Regions from separate parts of the Agrobacterium sp. CG160-95 genome, predicted to be linked through region 1. Evidence: riboswitches for the same ligand, from Rfam matches in the RefSeq annotation. Region 1 holds a riboswitch; each other region holds the start of a gene.
The links. Region 1 has a riboswitch for cobalamin ahead of ACQZ63_RS22245 (DUF1852 domain-containing protein). Riboswitches for the same ligand answer to the same signal wherever they lie in the genome.
Positions count from the first base shown of each region.

Region 2: it holds a riboswitch for cobalamin, as region 1 does, so the genes downstream of both, ACQZ63_RS20980 (DUF1636 family protein) here and ACQZ63_RS22245 (DUF1852 domain-containing protein) in region 1, are expected to answer to the same signal.
Region 3: it holds a riboswitch for cobalamin, as region 1 does, so the genes downstream of both, ACQZ63_RS08960 (ABC transporter substrate-binding protein) here and ACQZ63_RS22245 (DUF1852 domain-containing protein) in region 1, are expected to answer to the same signal.
Region 4: it holds a riboswitch for cobalamin, as region 1 does, so the genes downstream of both, bluB (5,6-dimethylbenzimidazole synthase) here and ACQZ63_RS22245 (DUF1852 domain-containing protein) in region 1, are expected to answer to the same signal.

Region 1 covers NZ_JBNWDU010000007.1:168,952-173,993, forward strand. The annotation lists gene ACQZ63_RS22240 (hypothetical protein) at 46-1,326, shown strand; cobalamin riboswitch at 2,113-2,325, shown strand; gene ACQZ63_RS22245 (DUF1852 domain-containing protein) at 2,429-3,406, shown strand; gene ACQZ63_RS22250 (methionine synthase) at 3,431-4,459, shown strand.
Region 2 covers NZ_JBNWDU010000006.1:287,670-292,711, forward strand. The annotation lists gene cobN (cobaltochelatase subunit CobN) at 1-1,984, opposite strand, end outside; gene cobW (cobalamin biosynthesis protein CobW) at 1,990-3,027, opposite strand; gene ACQZ63_RS20980 (DUF1636 family protein) at 3,024-3,410, opposite strand; cobalamin riboswitch at 3,566-3,780, opposite strand; gene cobO (cob(I)yrinic acid a,c-diamide adenosyltransferase) at 3,908-4,525, shown strand; gene ACQZ63_RS20990 (cobyric acid synthase) at 4,527-5,042, shown strand, end outside.
Region 3 covers NZ_JBNWDU010000002.1:490,570-495,611, forward strand. The annotation lists gene ACQZ63_RS08945 (2-hydroxyacid dehydrogenase) at 1-18, opposite strand, end outside; gene argE (acetylornithine deacetylase) at 43-1,167, opposite strand; gene ACQZ63_RS08955 (GNAT family N-acetyltransferase) at 1,379-2,257, shown strand; cobalamin riboswitch at 2,297-2,532, shown strand; gene ACQZ63_RS08960 (ABC transporter substrate-binding protein) at 2,698-3,729, shown strand; gene ACQZ63_RS08965 (FecCD family ABC transporter permease) at 3,726-4,754, shown strand; gene ACQZ63_RS08970 (ABC transporter ATP-binding protein) at 4,751-5,042, shown strand, end outside.
Region 4 covers NZ_JBNWDU010000005.1:261,332-266,373, forward strand. The annotation lists gene ACQZ63_RS18570 (NAD+ synthase) at 1-1,223, shown strand, start outside; gene ACQZ63_RS18575 (VOC family protein) at 1,373-1,750, opposite strand; gene ACQZ63_RS18580 (TolB family protein) at 1,943-2,773, shown strand; cobalamin riboswitch at 2,902-3,087, shown strand; gene bluB (5,6-dimethylbenzimidazole synthase) at 3,186-3,902, shown strand; gene ACQZ63_RS18590 (DUF2865 domain-containing protein) at 3,972-5,042, opposite strand, start outside.

The DNA of each region.
Region 1 (5,042 bases):
TAGAGGCGGGCTTGTTTGGAAAAGCGCCTACCAAACGGAAAACTCATGTCTGTCAAATCGATCGTCGCGACAGTTCTCATGACCTGCTTCACAACAGGAGTGGTCGCTGCTGGCGACGGGCGCACCGGTTCCGGATCAGTTCGCGACCGCCTTGCTGTGAGCTTGTGTGCGGGTCTCGTTGGGAAGATGGACAAATCCACCCCCCCCTTCATATTTCGGAGCTTTGAGCCTGCACCGGGCGGTAAAGCGCTTGATCCCGCTCTTTCAAATGCGGGTTTCACCTATGACAATGCCCTGGCGACGATTGCCCTTTTTTCCTGTGGCAACGATGCCGAAGCGAAAAGGGTTGCCGACGCGCTGCTGCTCGCCGTCAACAACGATCGCTATTACAGCGATGGCCGCCTGCGCAACGCCTACCGTTCCGGCCCCGTTGCGAACGAAAACGATGCTATGCTTTTGCCCGGTTTCTGGAGTGAGGCCAGCAAGACGTGGGTCGAGGATGACTATCAGGTCGGCAGCGCAACGGGCAACCTGGCCTGGGCGGCACTTGCGCTTCTCACTGCCAGTGAACGATTAAGCAATCCGTCCTATGTGCAGGCAGCGACCAAACTCATGCGCTGGATCGATGCGCATACGGCGGGCGTCCGCGATATCGGCTACACAGGTGGCACATTCGGTCATGAGCCTGCACCGGCAAAACTCGAGTGGAAATCGACGGAACATAATCTCGATGTGTATGCCGTTGCGGGTTGGCTCGCCGAAATTGAGGGAGCGCGCGCCTGGCAGGCGATGCGGGACAAAACACGCAAATTTCTTGATGCGATGTGGAATGAGCAGCAGGGACGGTTTTACGTCGGCAGCCTACCCGGAAGCGACACACCCAACTCGAGCCAGTCCGGAATAGATTCCGAGCTCTGGCCCATTCTCGCCGTGCCGGAGTTTCGGGGCCGCAGTGGGCGTGTTCTACATTGGGTTGATCGGCATTATGCGGTTGCGGGAGGTTTTGATTTTAACGACGATCGGGATGGTGTGTGGCTGGAAGGTACGGCCCAGGCCGCGCTGGCATTTCAGCAGGTCGGCGATGCCGAGCGGGCCGAGGCGCTGCTTGCCACCATCGCCGCACAAATATCTCCCGATAACCTGATCTACGCGACAGTCGGGGACGAACTGACGACCGGGCTGATGATCGGGCCGACCTCGACATTTGCCGACTTCAAATATTTCAGGTTGCCGCATGTCGGGGCCACTGCCTGGGCAATCCTTGCAGCGAAAGGCTGGAACCCTTTTCTTAGAAAAAGCGGTTGTATTCGTCTTTGTGAGGGATAATCGTCCGTCTCGGCGGCAGCAGGAGGATATTGCTCCAGGCCGTTGCGCCGGAGATTGAAAACTGGGACGCATGACGCTGCTGAAAGCGGCGAAAAGCGTAAAACCGCAACGTTGACTGCCGACTAGCAGTTCCAGTGATTCAAGCCTGACGGTACGATTAACCAAGCCGAATACCGCCCACTGCCAGACCTGTCAGATGCCCGGTGCGGATCGGAACTTCCTGTGCACCTTCAACGACATGGGGCGGTTCCAAGGCCCGAGCACAAATTCGGCGGTGCTGTTGCGGATACGCGCCCGTGATGTTATCGGCCCGCAATTTAAGGGTGCTTGCCTTCGCTCATTCGTTATTTAATTCAAACGCCGATCCCTTTATTAGCGCTGCGCCGGCACAGTAGGGCATGTCCGAATAGCATCCCAACCTCCGGCGAGGCCGCTTCAATTAAACGCCTGTGGCAGGCGAAATCATGCGCGCCTTCTAGCTGCCCCAATTGCCTCCTGAACCGTCGATCGACGTACTGGCTCTTCTGGAGCGACTAAGTCTGGCGGAACGCGCTCTGGGCGCCTGGACGGTATCACCAGGCTGCTCCCGCACTAGGAACTATTCGTGGTGTGGTCTGATCCTTTCAAGTGCGTGGAGCGAGACGTTTGCCACGGCCAGGTCCGCGTATGTGAGAATCGCCTGACAACGCCGAATGCAACCTACTCGGCCGGAACCGACAATGGAAACGTAGACTTAAGGACATAAAGATATCGTTATATGATGTTGACCGATGACGTGGCTTACAATATGGTCGTCACGCCTAAGGTTCCCCAGTCGTTGCACGCAACGTGCCGGGGCTAAGAGGGAAGTCGGTGCTCCGTGTCATACGGAAAAGCCGACGCTGCCCCCGCAACTGTAAGCGGCGAGCTGAAGTCCAATATGTCACTGGTTTACCCCGGGAAGACGGACGGAAGTGATGATCCGTGAGCCAGGAGACCTGCCTTTGGTGAAATAACGTCCACGGGCGGGGTGTCCCAGTGTGCCGTAGCAAAGGCTGCATTGTCGCGGCCCGTCTTGCTATGCGTCCGCAGACCCATGCCCCCAACTTTATAGGGGCACAACATGTCTCAGACCTGCATTTTTACGATCACGAGCGTACCCTTCGATGAGGACTATCGTCCTTCAGAAAATACGCGCATCACCACCAATTTCGCCAATCTGGCCAGGGGCGAAAAGCGGCAGGAAAACCTGCGCAATGTCATGCGCATGATCGACAGCCGCTTCAACGCCCTCGCTCACTGGGATAATCCCAAATCGGACCGATACTCGGTCGAGTTGGAGATCATTTCGGTCGACATGAGCTTCGATGTCGCAGGTGAAAAATTTCCCCTCATCGAGATACTGAAGACGACGATCATCGATCACAAAACCAGTGAACGTATCGACGGCATTGTGGGGAATAACTTCTCCTCCTATGTGCGAGACTACGACTTCAGCATTGTGCTGCCGGAGCATAACAAGAGCGTTCCTGCCTTCAGCATTCCGGCCGACTTCGGCGACCTGCATGGAAACCTGTTCAAGTCTTTTCTGCAGTCGGATGCCTACCGCTCGTACTTTCGCAAGCCGCCGGTCATTTGCATCAGCGCCTCGACCAGCAAGACCTATTACCGGACCGAAAATCATCACCCCGTGATGGGCGTCGAATACCGGCAGAATGGGTTCTCGTCCACCGACCAGTATTTCGGGAAAATGGGATTGCAGGTTCGCTACTTCATGCCTGCAGGCAGCGTTGCGCCGTTGGCCTTCTACTTTGTTGGGGATTTGCTGGGCGACTACTCCAATATTGAGCTAATCGGCGTCATCAGCACGATGGAAACGTTTCAGAGAATTTATCGCCCCGAAATCTACAATGCGAACGCAGCAGCCGGGACATTTTACCAGCCCAACCTGAAGCACCAGGACTATTCGCTGACCCGGGTCATTTACGATCGCGACGAACGAAATCGCTTGGCGGTGGATCAGGGTAAGTTCACCGAAAAACACTTCATCAAGCCATACCGCGCCGTCCTTGAGCAATTGTTTGCTCACCGCCCCGCCTGAGCATCACTTAGAAGAGGTCCCATCGTGAAGAAACTTCTCCCCACATCGACCGCTGGCAGCCTGCCGAAACCCTCCTGGCTTGCGCAGCCCGAAAAACTGTGGTCGCCCTGGAAGCTGGAGGGCGAGGAATTACTGGAAGGCAAGAGAGATGCCCTGCGCCTTTCACTGTACGATCAGCAACAGGCCGGCATCGACATCGTCAGTGATGGCGAGCAAACACGCCAACATTTCGTCACGACTTTCATCGAGCACCTCGACGGGGTCGATTTTGCAAAACGCGAGACAGTCAGAATTCGCGATCGCTACGATGCGAGTGTCCCGACAGTCGTCGGCGCAGTGTCTCGCCAGAAGTCCGTGTTCGTCGAAGACGCCAAGTTTTTTCGCCAGCAGACCAAACAACCCATCAAATGGGCTTTGCCGGGTCCGATGACGATGATCGATACTCTCTTTGACGGCCATTATAAGAGCCGTGAAAAGCTTGCCTGGGAATTTGCCGGGATACTCAACGAGGAAGCAAAGGAATTGGAGGCTGCCGGCGTCGATATCATCCAGTTCGACGAACCTGCCTTCAACGTATTCTTTGACGATGTGAATGACTGGGGTGTTGCCACTTTGGACAGGGCAATTGAAGGGCTGAAGTGCGAGACCGCCGTCCATATCTGCTACGGTTACGGCATAAAGGCCAATACGGATTGGAAAAAGACACTCGGGTCAGAATGGCGGCAGTATGAGGAAACTCTCCCCAAGCTGCAGAAATCCGGCATCGGTATGATCTCCCTCGAATGCCACAATTCTCATGTCCCAATGGATCTTCTGGAACTTGTTCGAGGTAAGAAAGTGATGGTCGGGGCCATCGATGTGGCAAGCGATACCATCGAAACCCCGGAGGAAGTCGCTGCAACGCTGCGAAAGGCGCTTAAGTTTGTCGACGCAGATAAACTTTGCCCCTGCACCAATTGCGGCATGGCCCCCCTGTCTCGTCGTGTGGCAAGAGACAAGCTGAATTCCTTGAGCGCAGGAGCTGAGATCGTCCGAAGAGAGCTCACTGTTTAGTTTTTTGATAGTCTGAACCTGCGGATGGCTGCCGTTCGCCGCCACCGCGCCCATCGCGACACACGCTGGGAGACTTACGAATGGCTATAAGGTCACGGCGCGGATCATCCTGAGAGCTTCGACGGATGTCCGCCTCTTGGCGCAAAGCTGCCAAGACCGCCTGTTCTCTAAAAATCGGCCCTGTTTCTGCTGAGTGTTTGCGCCAAACGTCTCGGTTGGAAGACATTTATTCCAACGCCACCGACGTCTTCGTGACTTTTGCCAAACAGAACAACTTCCCAGACGCCGAAAATCTCGGGAGCACGACGGCCGCTAAGATCGCCGAAAAAAGTGGGTCTCAGTCAGCAGGACGTATTTGCCGAGAGCAGCAATTGCCTTTTGGAAATGGGGACAGTGGTGGCCATACGGTAGCAGCGATCCCAAGATAAAGAAGCCGTTGCCTCAGAACATCGCTTCAGCGGAAATTCCAAAACGATACTATCGGCCAGAGACTTGGCAATCAGTGACTTTGTCAAATCGAATGAAGGTGTGGCGTTCGTATTCCATCAAGGCTGAAGGCGCGAATCGCTACGGCAGCTTTGCA
Region 2 (5,042 bases), on a different contig from region 1:
TGCGCGACAGCGCCGCATCGGCATCGTCCTTTGCACCGACACCGGCATCCGCCGCAAGACCGGTTTCCAGCGCCTTCTCTACGATCAGTTTCGCCAGCCGGTCGCGGCGGCGGCGGTCGAGCCCATCCGCCTGCGCATATTCGTCGACGAGCTGTTCCAGAGCCGATTGTTCCGGCGAAAGCCCGGCATCTACCAGCACAGGCGGAACATGGCCGATCGTGACGGCAGCGATCCGCCGTTTGGCAACCGCCGCTTCGCCCGGATTGGAAACGATGAACGGATAGACCACCGGCAAAGACCCGGTGACGATTTCAGGAAAACAATCGCGGGAAAGCGCAACTGTCTTGCCGGGCAGCCATTCCAGCGTGCCATGCGCACCGACATGCACAATGGCATGCGCCCCTGCGACACGCTGCATCCAGGCGCCGAAAGCGACCAACGCATGACGTGGCGGTAGGGCAGGGTCATGGTAATCCACCCGCCGATCCTCATTTCGCCCACGATCCGGTGCCAGGGCCACGAATATCTGGCCGAAACGGGCGACGCGAAAACGGAATGCGCCGTCGGCTAGTGCGTCGTCCTGTTCGGCCGAACCCCACGTGCTATCCACGGAGGCGGCAACCCCTTCAGGCAAACCCAAAAGAAAATCACGATAGTCTGAAAGTCCGACAGCCGCTTCCTGCTGCTCGACACAATCCAGCAAAGCCCGCGCCGTTTCGGGAATATCCGAAACCACATATCCTGCCGCGGCCAGATCGCGCAGCATTTCAAGCACGCTTTGCGGGACATCGAGACCAACGGCATAACCCGTGCGCCCTGGCGCAGCACCGGGATAATCCGGCATCAGAATGACGATCCGCCGTTCCTGTGGCGTGGACTGTTTTAATTGCAGAAAGGCAGCGATTCGGTTTGCCACCTGTTCGACGCGATCAGCCTCCGGTACATTGATGAGGCTGATACCGCCATCAGTCCGCACCTGCTTGAATGAGATTGCGCCAGCAAGAATCCGGCCATCGAGTTCCGGCAGAACCACATGCATGGCAAGATCGGAAGGGTTGAGACCGCGCGCATTTTCCGCCCAGCCGTCCCGTCGCGTCGTCGCCATAACCACCTGAAACACCGGCACGCCGAGGCGATCAAACAGGGTTTTACCGCTGTCATCCATCTGACTGGCAAAAGCTGTGGCGGCAACGATGGCGGCGGGCTGGAGTTCGGGCAGTACGGTTTCGAGAAAGCGAATTGCCTCCCCATCCTTGAGGCCGCTGACGAAAATCGGCAATGGCGCAAAACCGCGCTGAGAGAGCGCATTAAAAAGCGCATCCACGGGCGCCGCATCGGCCGCAAGAAGCATGGAGCGGTAAAAGAGAATGGGAAGGACAGCTGCACCGGCGGGAAAACCGGCGCAGGCTTCCGCCTGATCCACGACGCCTTTACCCGGCCGGTAAAAGCCGGCTTTCGGCAGCGGTTGAGCCTCGATATCTGGCCATGCGCCACCACTTACAAGGGCAGCAAGACCAATGGCAAGCCGGTCCATATTTTCCCGCCCACCCTCGCGGAAGAAGGCGAGGACGGACGCCAACGTCTGGCGATCAACAGTCGAGGCCGCTTCGAGCTTTTCGTCTCTCTCACTGCATTCACCCGGCAGGAGCATAAGTTTTATGCCACGTCGCCGCGCCATCGTGCTGAGCTGATCGACGCCATAGCGCCAGCGTTCCGCGCCGCCGAGAATCCGGATAAGGATGACACGGGCATGTTCGGCCGTCTTTTCGATCCACAGATCGACCGACATCGGATGCCGAAGCTCGGAGAGGTTGGCAGCGGACAGGGACGGAAGCGCGCCCTCTGCCTGCCGCCATGCCTGTTCCAGCCCGGCAAGATCGCTTGCCGAAAAAGACAGCATCACCACATCCGATCGCGGCTGGTTGAGATCAACCGGCTCGATCAGGTCGTCCAGAGACGAAGATGTGGTGGCGAGAATGTGCATTTCTATCAGGCGGCCAGCATCTGTTCGATCTTTTCGCGGTTGAGGCCCTTTTCGCCTATGACGACGAGGCGGCTGCGGCGCTCTTCACCGGCCGCCCAGGGACGGTCATAATAATGGTTGACGCGGCTACCGACTGCCTGCACCTGCAGGCGCATCGGCTTGGTGGATACTTCGACGAAACCTTTGATGCGCAGAACATTTTCCGCAGCCGCTGTCTCGGCGATACGAGCCGCCAGCGCTTCCGGATCGGTCACGGCCGGCAGGTCGATGACGAAGCTGTCGAAATCGTCATGTTCGTGGTCGAGTTCACCATCGTGATGGGTGCGGCGGTTTTCGATATCCTCTTCAACCGCAAGACCGAGGCCGATCAGCACGGCCGGATCGATGACGCCATTCGAGGCGACGACGATCTTTGCGGCCCGCGGCAAATGCTCGAGAATATGAGCCTTCGCCTTTTCCAGACCGGCGCTATCGAGCAGATCCGCCTTGGTCAGCACGATAAGATCGGCACAGGCGATCTGGTCCTCAAAAACCTCTTCGACCGGATCGTCGTGATCGAGGGCTTCGTCATTTGCGCGCTGGGCGGCAAGGGCTTCCATGTCATGCGCCACCTGACCCTCGGCAAGGGCAGCGCCATCCACAACAGCCACCACAGCGTCAACCGTCACGCGGCTCTTGATGGCCGGCCATTGAAATGCCTGCACCAGCGGCTTGGGTAGGGCAAGGCCGGAGGTCTCGATGAGGATATGCTCCACCTTCGGCTGGCGGCTCAGAATCTGCTCGATGGCCGGCTGGAAATCATCCGCCACCGTGCAGCAGATGCAGCCATTGGCCAGCTCAACGATGTTTTCCTCCGGGCAGCTCTCAATGCCGCATCCCTTGAGGATATCGCCATCGATGCCGATATCACCGAATTCGTTGACGATGATGGCAAGCCGCTTGCCATCAAGCTTTTCGAGGAGACCGCGCAGCAGCGTGGTTTTTCCAGCCCCCAGAAAGCCGGTGACGATGGTGCAGGGAACGCGGTCCAGAAGGGTGCTCATGATCTCTCCTCGGTAAAATCGAATGGGGGAATGCGCGCCACCATGCCGCGCTTCAATGTGTCGGGGCGGCCGCGCCAGGGCATCAGGCCATCTGCGGAGGCGGCCAGCATTTGCGCGCCCGTGAGCAGGTCTTCCGCATCGTTGGGCGTCAGCCCGCCGAATACATAGGACCAGCCATCGGCACCGCGCAGCACGGCACTGAGGCCGCGTTTGCAATTGGCAAGGCAATTGACGGAGCGAACATCGATGCCGGAGTCACGCGCTTTTGCGATGGCAGCTTCCGCAAGGATGGTGCCGGGGCGCGGCTCCGCATTGGGATCGGTGTCGTCGCGACAGCTTCGGCAGACAAAAACGACCACGCCAGAAGCTGTGTTGGCTTCCATTGTCCCGTCCGCACAAGAAGATGTTGTGGTAATATCCAAACCGTTCCGCTTTCCGCGCCTTTAAACTCGTCGGGGTGCGGATGTCGAAAACAGCGCACTGAAAAGCGCGGCTGCAATTCAATTCGACCGGCTGACCGGAGCACCCCGCCCGGGAGACGTTTTTTCCTGAAACGGCAGGTCTCCTGGCTTGCGGCTTTAAAACACCCTGCACCACCTTCCCGGACCAATTTTATGGTCCAGTGGCTTCACAGTGCGGGCTTACCGCTTACAGTTGCGGGGGCAGCCACGGAATGACCCGGTATGGGGTGGAACCGTGTTCCCTCTTAGCTTTTCCCGTTGCCGGGAAAAGACCGTCAGTGCCTTACCCTTAGGCTGAACGGGCGTGACGGTCAATGCTGCCGGCTTGTCGATTGCCGGGTGCGGCAAATTGAGTATAGTCGCCGCTCCGAATGGCGGGGGCATAAGGTCCCGCGCCTCTGGACGAGAAGGAAAACGCGATGACACGCGATATCAGCGACAGCGAAGCCGAACGCCACCGGCAGAAAATGGTCAACCGCAAGACGGTTCAGGATGCCGAAGTCGCGGAAAAGACCATCGAAAAAGGTCTGCTGATGATCAATACCGGCCCTGGCAAAGGCAAATCCACGGCCGCTTTCGGCCTTGCTTTGCGCATGCTCGGCACCGGGCGGCGGGTCGGCGTCGTGCAATTCATCAAGGGCGCATGGTCGACGGGTGAACAGCAGGCCCTGACTTTGTTCGGCGACAGGGTGGAATGGCGCACTATGGGCGAGGGGTTTACCTGGGACACGCAGGACCTGAAGCGCGATGTCGCGGCAGCTACAAAGGCCTGGGAGGAAGCGAAAGCACTGATGGCCGACGAGACGATCGGATTGCTGGTTCTCGACGAACTGAACATTGCGCTCCGCTATGATTACCTGCCGCTGGAAGAGGTCGTCGAAACGCTTTCCAACCGTAGATCCGATCTGCATGTCATCGTTACCGGCCGCAACGCCAAACAGCCGTTGATCGACGCTGCCGACATGGTGACGGAAATGACCCTCGTCAAACATCACTTCAAGGCAGGCGTAAAGGCGCAGGCCGGGATAGAATACTGACATGAGTGCACGTGTGCTGATGTTTCAGGGAACCGGCTCGGATGTCGGCAAATCGCTGATGGTGGCTGGCCTTGCCCGCGCCTTCGTCAGGCGTGGCCTGTCCGTCATGCCGTTCAAGCCGCAGAACATGTCGAACAATGCGGCGGTCACTGCCGATGGCGGCGAGATCGGTCGCGCGCAGGCGCTGCAGGCGCGGGCTGCAGGCGTTCCGCTGTCGGTTCACATGAACCCGGTGCTTTTAAAGCCGCAGAGCGAAACCGGCGCACAGGTCGTCGTACAGGGTAAAATTGTCGGCAATGCCAAGGCTGCCGATTATCAGCACATGAAAGCCGGGCTGATGCCGCGTGTGCTGGAGAGCTTCGAGCACCTGAAACAACAGGCCGATCTGGTGCTGGTGGAAGGGGCGGGAAGTGCTTCCGAAATCAACCTCCGCGCCAACGACATCGCCAATATGGGTTTTGCCCGCGCCGCGGATGCTCCCGTGATTCTGATCGGCGATATCGACCGGGGCGGGGTC
Region 3 (5,042 bases), on a different contig from region 1:
ATTGAAGAGAAACGTCATCTGAAATCTATGCTTCCCGAAGGTTCAAGCCGCACAGCGGCTTGCGAGTGTTTCCAGCATCGACTGGCAGGCCGAAAGTTCGCCCGTCGTTATGAACTCGTCCGGCTTGTGGGCGCGGCCGATATCTCCTGGTCCGCAGATGATGGCGTCGATGCCCGCCGCCTGGAACAGCCCCGCCTCCGTGCCGTAGCTGACGGCGGCGAGACAGGGGGTGCCGGTCAATTCCTCCAGAAACAGAACAAGGGGAGCATTGGCTGCAAGCGAAAGCGCCGGATAATCGCTCATAGGCGTCCACTCGATATCGACACCCTTTGCTGCAAGAACCTCGACGCTTGCGCGAATCGGCCCGAGCAGTTCAAGCGGCGATATGCCGGAAATCGCCCGCGCTTCCAGCTCGATGGCCGAGAAATCGGGGATGATGTTGATCGCCTGGCCGCCCTTCATCGTGCCGATCTGCAGCGAGGAATAGGGCGGCTCGAAAGTCGCTTCAAAGGGGCCTTTCGTCAGCTCATGTGCCGTCTCCACGGCCTTTGCCATGATGCCGGTCATCAGGTGAATGGCATTCACCCCCTGATCAGGGCGGGACGAATGGCCGGAACGGCCACGGATGGTAATGCGAGCTGCTGCTTTGCCCTTGTGTGCACGAACCGCCCGCATATTGCTCGGTTCGCCGATAATTGCGCCCGCCGGTGCGGCGCACAGTTCAGGCAATCTGGCGAGAAGATGCGGAACGCCACGGCAACCCGCCTCTTCGTCATAGGAAAAGGCGATATGCACGGGACGTTTCAGCGCCATGCGCGAAAATGCAGGCGCCGCGGCGAGAACCGTGGCCAGAAAACCCTTCATGTCGGTGGTTCCGCGCCCGTAGAGACGATCATTTTCCGCCCGCAGTGTAAAGGGATCGGAAGACCATTCCGGCTCGCTGGCGGGTACGACATCCATATGGCCGGACAAAACATAGCCGGCGCGATCGGCCGGGCCGAAGGTGGCGAAGAGATTGGCGCGGTCGCCCTCCGGTCCCGCAAGCAGCGATACTTTCGCGCCGTGGCTTTCAAGATAATCGGCGATCCAGCCGGCAATATCGCCATTGGCGGTTCCAACGACCGACGGGAAACCGACGAGACGCTCAAGGATTTCGATTGCGTTCAATGGTCGTCTCCGCTGACCGGATTGTCATCCCGAAAGCTTAGAATGGCCTGCCACGTTTATCTGCTGAAATGCGAATGATTTCGGTAGATTGTTGTGACCTTCCAGTGCTTTCAGAAAATTCGTGCTGGCGTAACCGGCTACCGTCGGATGTCGTGGGCTAGGCCGGGACCGGATGAAGGTTGTGAGCCGTAGGGGATGAGGGCCGTTGGTTATGGACCTGCTCAAAGTCGATAGTTTCGAGCTGCGGACCGTGGATATCGCGGACGTGGATGCCGATCATCTGCATGCACTCTCCATGGCCGTCGGATGGCGATATCACGCGAATGAATGGTGTTTTCTGCGGCAATGCGGCGTGGGTCTCGCTGCGCTCGATGAGATCGACCGTGTTGTCGCAACCGCGATGCTCTTTCCCTATGATCAGGGGTTTGCGACGCTTGGCATGGTCATTGTTTCCCCCCGTTTGCAGGGGCAGGGCGTAGCACCATGGCTTGTGCAGAAACTTGTCGCGAAATTCCCCACTGTCTCCCTGCGGTTGAACGCGACGGGAGCGTCGCGGCGGTTGTTTTCAAGGTTGGGTTTTGCCGGTGATACGGAAAAAGTATATCTGTTCCGGGGAAGGGCGAATTGCCTTTTCGAGATACCGCCGCCCGGCAGAAAACAACGAATAGAGCCGTTATCCGCAGATCATCTGACTGATGTGGTGGAACTAGACCGGGCGGCTTTTGGCGTTTCGCGCCGGAACGTTTTACAGCGACTTTTGACGCAGAATGCGGGTTACGGTGTGTTTGAGGCGGACCGTCTTACCGCTTTTGCGCTGCGCCGTGCGGCGGGGCGGGGCCACATTATCGGTCCGGTCGTTGCGGGTGCGGACATGGATGCGATTGCGCTTGTGAGGCGGCATTTTACCGATCTGGACGATGAGCTGGTGCGTCTCGACACCATCAGCGACAACAATCTCTTTATTGATTTTATTGCGCAATCCGGGCTGGTGGTGATTGAAACCCTTACCACGATGTCCAAAGACGCGCCGCAACCGGCGCCTTCCGGCGCTACAAAAATTTTCGCGTTGGCGGGTCCGTCTTTGTGCTGAGCTGCAGCACTATCGCAATTGACGCCCCGGCGCTTGCCCCTTATGTCAGAAAGCGACGGTTCCTGAAGCCGAAGGGCAAAGGGATTAATAGGGAACATGGTGCGGGTGATTTCTATCGCCCAATGCCGTGGCTGCCCCCGCAACTGTAAGCGGATTGCCGCTCATCCTCGTGACGCCTGAAACGCGTCATGCCACTGCACCCTTCAAGGTGCGGGAAGGCAGATGAACGGCGCATATTCGTGAGCCAGGAGACCTGCCGTCATAATATTGACCATCGTTACGGGCGGGGATGCCCGGAAGAGGAGCTGATTATGACCTTTCCGTCCGCGGAAACGTATTTAGAGTCCCGTTCTCCATCTCCACACTTGTTGTCGCTCTGTCACTACGCGTTTTGACGCGCGGCCTGCGGATCACGCCACTTTATTTAGACTGGAGAACATATGTTTCATTTCAAACGCCTGCCGGTTTCCGCCGGTCTTCTGGCTGTCGCATTAGCGGCCTTGCCCGCCGGTGCCGCTCAGGCTGCCGAAACCACCTATCCGCTGACGATCAATAGCTGCGGCCACGAAATCACCTTCAAGCAGGCGCCCGCCCGCACAGTATCGGTCGGCCAGAGCACGACCGAGGTTCTCTATCTGCTCGGCGTGGCCGACAAGGTGGTAGGCACGGCGCTGTGGATCGGCCCGGTTCTGAAGGGTTACGAAGACGCCAATGCCAAGGTGGAGCGGCTTGCCGACAATGATCCGAGCTTCGAGGCGGTGGTTGGCAAGAGGCCGGACCTCGTGACGACGCAGTTCCAGTGGCAGATCGGTCCCGAAGGCGTTGTCGGAACACCGGAGCAATTCGCCGAACTCGGTATTCCCGTTTATACCTCCCCTGCCGATTGCATGGGCAAGGACAATTCCGGCGGCGGCGACGGCGTGCGCAAGTCCGTTTTCACCATGGACCTGATCTACCAGGAGGTCCGCGACCTTGCGAAAATTTTCAACGTGCAAGATCGCGGCGAGGAAGTCGTTGCCGACCTGAAAAAGCGTGAGGAAGCCGCCCGCGCCAAGATCGCTTCGGCGAATGGCAAGATTTCAGCAGTCTTCTGGTTCTCCAGCGCCGAGTTGGATATCGATCCTTACGTGGCGGGCCGCAATGGTGCGCCGGGTTACATCATGTCCGCGCTCGGACTGAAGAACGTTATCGAAAGCGATGAGGAATGGCCGACTGTTGGCTGGGAAACCATCGCCAAGGCCAATCCGTCCGTGATCGTTGCCGGCAAGATGGACCGCCGGCGTTTCCCCGCCGATGATGTCGCCGTCAAGCTCAAGTTCCTCGCTACCGATCCGGTTGCCAGCATCATGCCCGCCGTCAAGGCGGCCCATGTCTTCGAAATGGACGCGCAGGCGATGAACCCGACCATCCGCACGATCGAAGGCATTGAAACGCTGGCCGAGGCGATTTCCACAGCCGGTCTCGCCAAGTGAACGGTCTTTCCGTCAATCTCGGCAGGGCGGGTCTGGCTTTTGCCGCACTCGCCCTGCTGCTCGTCGCACTGATGGCCGGTGCGGCCATCGGCGAGACTGCCATTCCGTTCGACGTGGTGGCAAAGACCATTGCCAATCGTGTCTTCCATGCGGGTTATCCGCTGGAGCCGCTGGATGAGGGCATCGTCTGGAGTTACCGCCTCAGCCGCGCCGTTGTTGCCGCGTGCTGTGGCGCCTCGCTGGCGCTGGCCGGTGCGGTGCTTCAATCACTTCTGCGCAACCCGCTCGCCGATCCCTATATCCTCGGTATTTCCGCAGGCGCCTCAACCGGGGCCGTGGCCGTGGCGCTTCTGGGCTTCGGGGCGGGGTTCCTGACGATGCCGGCCGGCGCCCTGATCGGGGCTTTTGTGGCTTTTTCGCTTGTCAGCCTTCTGGCGGTGCGGGCAGGGCACGGCAACAGCGCCATCATCTTGGCGGGGGTCGCCGGTTCGCAACTGTTCAACGCCATGACGTCGTTCATCGTCACCAAATCCGCCAATGCCGAACAGGCGCGCGGCATCATGTTCTGGCTGCTGGGCAATCTTTCGGGCGTGCGCTGGCCGGATGTCTGGCTGGCTTTGCCGGTCAGTATTGCGGGTCTAGGGGTGTGCCTCTGGTACGCACGCGCGCTTGATGCTTTCGCTTTCGGCGGTCAGGCAGCAGCTTCGCTCGGTATTCCGGTGCGCCGGGTCTATGCGGTGCTGATCTCGGTTTCGGCGGTCATGACGGCAGTCATGGTGTCGCTGGTCGGTTCCATCGGCTTCGTCGGTCTCGTCATCCCGCATGCGGCGCGCATCTTCGTTGGCGTTCGCCACGGCATGTTGCTGCCGGTGACGGCGCTAACCGGTGCAATTTTCATGATCATCGCAGATATTCTTTCGCGCACCGTCATTCCGGGGCAGGTGCTGCCGATCGGCGTGATCACTGCGCTGGTCGGCGCGCCCGCCTTCGCCTTCATTCTCGGGCAGAAGAGAGGCCGGTCATGAAATTATCCGCCCACGATCTGCATTTTCATGCCGGCAATCTCGACATCGTGCGCGGTGTTTCGCTGGAGGTCGCCCCGGGCGAGTTTCTGGGTATCATCGGGCCGAACGGTTCGGGTAAAAGCACGCTGCTTTCCATGCTGGCCGGCATTCGCATGCCGCGTCGGGGTCATGTCATGCTTGGTGAGGAACGGCTTGCCACATTCGGGCGGCGCGAACTTGCCCGCAGGCTGGCCTTTGTGGAGCAGCAGGCCGAAACCACCGAGCGCATCAGCGCGCGACAGGCCGTGG
Region 4 (5,042 bases), on a different contig from region 1:
TTCCGATCTGCGAGGAAATCTGGAACGATATGGGTGTGTGCGAAACGCTTGCCGAAAGCGGGGCGGAAATCCTGCTGGTGCCGAATGGTTCGCCCTATTATCGCGGCAAGCTGGATGTGCGCCATCAGGTGGCGCTGAAGCAAGTAATCGAAAGCGGCTTGCCGCTGGTCTTCGCCAATCAGCTTGGCGGGCAGGACGAGCTGGTTTTCGACGGCGCGAGCTTCGGTTTCAATGCCGACAAGACCCTTGCCTTCCAGATGAGCCAGTTCGAGGCGACCCTTGCCGTTACCGATTGGAAACGCACCGCAGAAGGCTGGCGCTGCGAGAGCGGTCCTTTCTCGAAAATCCCTGAAGGCGAGGAGGCGGATTACCGCGCCTGCATGCTGGGCTTTCGCGATTACGTCAACAAGAACGGCTTCAAGAGCGTGGTTCTCGGCCTTTCCGGCGGTATCGATTCGGCGATATGCGCTGCGCTTGCTGTTGATGCGCTGGGCGAAGAGCGGGTGCGCTGCATCATGCTGCCCTATCGTTACACCTCCGAGGATTCGCTGAAGGACGCAGCCGATTGCGCCAGAGCGCTCGGCTGCCGTTACGATATCGTGCCGATTGCCGAACCGGTGGATGGGTTCCTGTCGGCGCTTTCGGAAATGTTCGAAGGCACGGAAGAAGGCATTACCGAAGAAAACCTGCAGAGCCGAACACGCGGCACCATTCTCATGGCTGTTTCCAACAAGTTCGGCTCGATGGTGGTGACAACAGGCAACAAGTCGGAAATGTCGGTGGGGTATGCGACGCTTTATGGCGACATGAATGGCGGTTTCAATCCCATCAAGGACCTCTACAAGATGCAGGTCTACGCCATCTCCAGCTGGCGCAATTCCCATGTGCCGCCCGGCGCGCTCGGGCCGTCCGGCGAAGTGATCCCCGCCAATATCATCTCCAAGGCGCCATCCGCCGAATTGCGACCCAACCAAACAGACCAGGATTCGCTGCCGCCCTATCCGGTGCTGGACGATATTCTGGAGTGCCTGGTGGAAAAGGAAATGTCGGTCGAGGAAATCCTCGCGCGTGGCCATGATATCGCGACGGTGCACCGGATCGAGCATCTGCTCTATCTCGCCGAATACAAACGCCGCCAATCCGCGCCCGGGGTGAAGATCACCAAGAAGAACTTCGGCCGCGATCGCCGTTATCCGATTACCAACCGGTTCAGGGACAGGTAGTCGAAGGAGGGCATGGAGGGAGCTTGCTGGACCCCGAATCTAGTTCGGGGTGACGGAGTGCGGATGCTGCGGCTTCGCCATATATCGATGGCGAAGAAGCATCCTTTTCCTCCAACGGCGCGGACACGCCGCGCCGTCTCCCTATCTCGTTAAATAACCTGCCCCACATCGATGCGGTTACCATCCGGGTCTTCGAAAACGAAGGCCCGCAGGCCATAATCCTTGTCCTGCAGACTTTTGATGATGCGAAGCCCGTGGCTTTTGCAAAGCGCATGCAGCGCGTCGGCGTCGCTGACCAGCATATGCGCCACATTGAAGGGGGCCGGTTTGTGCGTTGACTGCAATGTCAGGTGCAACTCGGCGTTACCTTGTTTCAGGATCATGAAACCGACAGGGTTGCCGTTTTCGAAGGTCTTTTCGAAGCCCAGCACACGGACATAAAAGTCATGGGCCTTCTCGATATTCTTGACAGGAAGCATTGCGGCGATCCGACCGAAGCGGATGCCGTGATCGGCGATGGTGTTCATCGCGGAACCTCGGATCTGGGAGAAACGGGCAGGGGTGCGGGCGGTGCCGGAACGCTGCTGTTTTTTCCTATTTGAATTTGCAGGGCGGTGCCTGCGGCAATAGGATCATAATTACGGCGGTGGCGGATGCAAACGGAATGGTTGTGCCATTCAACGCTCCACGCCAGACGATCGACAGGCCCGGGAGGCAGCATGCGCAGTTCCATCGAAATCTTCAACATCCGCACTCGGCAGATGCGGGTGGTCTGGCAGACGCCGGAGCTGTTCGAGGCTCCGAACTGGTCGCCGGACGGGAAATACCTGCTTCTGAACTGCGACGGTCTGCTTTATCGCCTGTCACTTGCCGGCGACCCTTCGCCTGAAAAGGTCGATACTGGCTTTGCGACAATCTGCAACAATGACCACGGCATTTCGCCTGACGGTTCGCTTTATGCCATTTCCGACAAGGTGGAGTTCGGCAAGAGTGCCATCTATCTGCTGCCTTCGACGGGCGGAACGCCGCGGCTGATGACTAAGAACCTTCCGTCCTACTGGCACGGCTGGTCGCCGGACGGGAAAGGTTTCGCCTATTGCGGCATTCGCGATCAGGTTTTCGATATTTATTCCATGGACATAGACAGCGGCGTTGAGACACGCCTTACCCATGGTGAGGGCCGCAATGACGGGCCGGATTATTCGCCGGATGGAGAATGGATCTATTTCAACTCCAGCCGCACCGGCCAGATGCAGATCTGGCGCGTGCGGGTGGATGGCTCGGCCGTCGAGCGTATCACCGACAGCGCCTACGGCGACTGGTTCCCGCATCCGTCCCCCAGCGGTGACAAGGTCGTCTTCGTCTCCTACGACGCCGATGTCTTCGACCATCCGCGCGACCTTAACGTGCGCGTGCGGCTGATGGATATGGATGGCGGTAATGCCGAAACGCTGTTTGACCTTTTCGGCGGGCAGGGAACGATGAATTCGCCCAACTGGTCACCGGACGGGGATGAGTTCGCTTATGTGCGGTATTTTCCCGTTGGGTGATGCGGTAGGGAGTGCTTCAGCCGGCGCGCTTCTGCGCGGCGGCTGAAGGCCGCAATACGCCGGTGAGGTGGCCACGGTCACATTGCCGCATCGCTGCGCAAGATACTTGTATTTGCAATCTTTGTTGCTCATAAGCTTCTTCGTCAGGTGCCTGCCCTTTAGGGCGGGAGAATCGGGAATCCGGTGCAAGACCGGAACGTGCCCAGCGCTGTGAGGCGGATGCCCTTTTTCTTGATGCCACTGAATCCATTCGGGAAGGCGAAAGTGGGCGGATGAAGCCGAGTCAGAAGACCGGCCTGACAGGATAGACCAGACCGCGTGGACGGCGGCAGGTTGTTGCAGCAGCGCGTCGTGCAGGCGAAAACCGGAGCCGGTTTTCGTGGCGGCGCGCCAGCATTGTTGGGGATAGACGATGCCGACCGATCCACTCGCGACCAGTTCGCTCGACGCCGATGCATTCGATCACGCGCTTTCGCCCGCCTACCCGTTTTCCGAGGGGGAGCGAGAGGCGATCTACCGTGCCATCGAAACCCGCCGTGATGTGCGCGACCAGTTCCTTCCGGATCCATTGCCGGAAGATGTGGTCGAGCGCTTGCTGAAGGCGGCGCATTCCGCGCCCTCGGTCGGTTTCATGCAGCCGTGGAATTTCACGCTCGTCACTGACGGTGCGGTCAGGCAGGCAGCCTGGGTTGCCTTCAGCCGCGCCAATGGCGAGGCGACGGCGATGTTCGAGGGGGAGCAGCAGGCGCTTTACCGCAGCCTCAAGCTTGAGGGCATCCGCAAGGCGCCGCTCAGCATCTGCGTCACCTGCGATCCGACGCGTGGCGGCAAGGTGGTGCTGGGCCGTACCCACAATCCGCGCACCGATGTCTATTCCACCGTCTGCGCCATCCAGAACCTCTGGCTTGCAGCGCGCGCCGAAGGCATCGGCGTCGGCTGGGTCAGCATTTTCCACGATAGCGACATTCGGACCATTCTGGAAATCCCGGACCACATCGAGATCGTCGCCTGGCTATGCCTCGGCCGCGTCGATACACTTTATACCGAGCCGGAACTGGCGGTGAAGGGTTGGCGCCAGCGCGTGCCGCTGGAGGAGCTGGTGTTTCGCAATCGCTGGGGCGGGCGGTAAAGAGAACACGCGACCGCCTTGTGAGTGAGATAGAGCGTTGCCAACTCCATACCGCGTGCTTGATGGGAGCTATTGCTGCGGCTGAATGCCCTTCAGCGCCGGGTTCTTCAGGTCGATCCGGCCTGTCTGGTCGGGCAGGAATTTAGGGCCGATGACGCGGACCCTGCTGTTGTTCGGGTCATAGTCGCGTTCCGGAACCGGTTGTTCCGGCGGCTTTGCGGCCTGCTGCAGTTCGGTGGGTTTTTTGGGGGTGTCACCTTGCGGTGGTGGAATGGTCGTGATGCTGGAATAGGGTTTCTCAGCTTCCGGCCGCGCAGCCTCCTGCTGCTTCATCTCCTCGTGATAGGCGGCCATGTTGCAGGCGCAGCCTGGGGCTTTCGTTGAGGCATTTCGATAAGCAAAGGCGGTCGGCAGGTCCTTATAGGGCTTTCCTGTTTCAGCCGAGACCATGTCAGCCGTTTCCTGCTCCGTCATGGAGTGGAAATAAAGCTCCGTCTGCGTACCCGGACACATTTTCTGGCATTGTTCGGCCTGCGCACGGAAATCGAGCGGCGAGGCATTGGAAGCGATGGGGAAAAACGAGCCGTCGCAGGTGCGCACGCACAGCGTCCTGAGCCCGCCCTCCGCAGCGGCATTGGGGTAGGTCGAAAGCCCTGCCTGTCCCGGCGGGTTGCCCTGTTCGCCGAAGGCGTCGGGGTAACGTGTCACATCGGGTGCCGTCGGCTGGCGCGCTTCCGTTTCCGGAATGGCGCTGCAGCCATTGGCGTCGAGTGCGGCGAGAATGCGCTGGCGTCTGATGTCGCCATCATCGCTGCCCTGGGCCGCCATGGCATAGTCGCGGTCACGGATGATGGCATCGCGTTCGCTCTGCGCATCCGCCATCGCGTCGCTGATCTCCGCGCAGAGTTCGGCATTCGGGCTGCCATAAACGGTGACGCTTGCGGATGAACAGCCGTAACGGCGCAGATCGTTCCTGATCCTGCGGATCTCGATGTTCTGGCGGGTGAGCGCATTGGCGTAACGCCGTACCTCGGCGGTGTTGCCGATGACACGCGGCGGTTCGCGCAGCTGCGCATAAAGCGTATCGCAGACCTGATCCGCGAAAGCAGCGGCCGGGGCGATGAAAACAAGGGGAAGCAG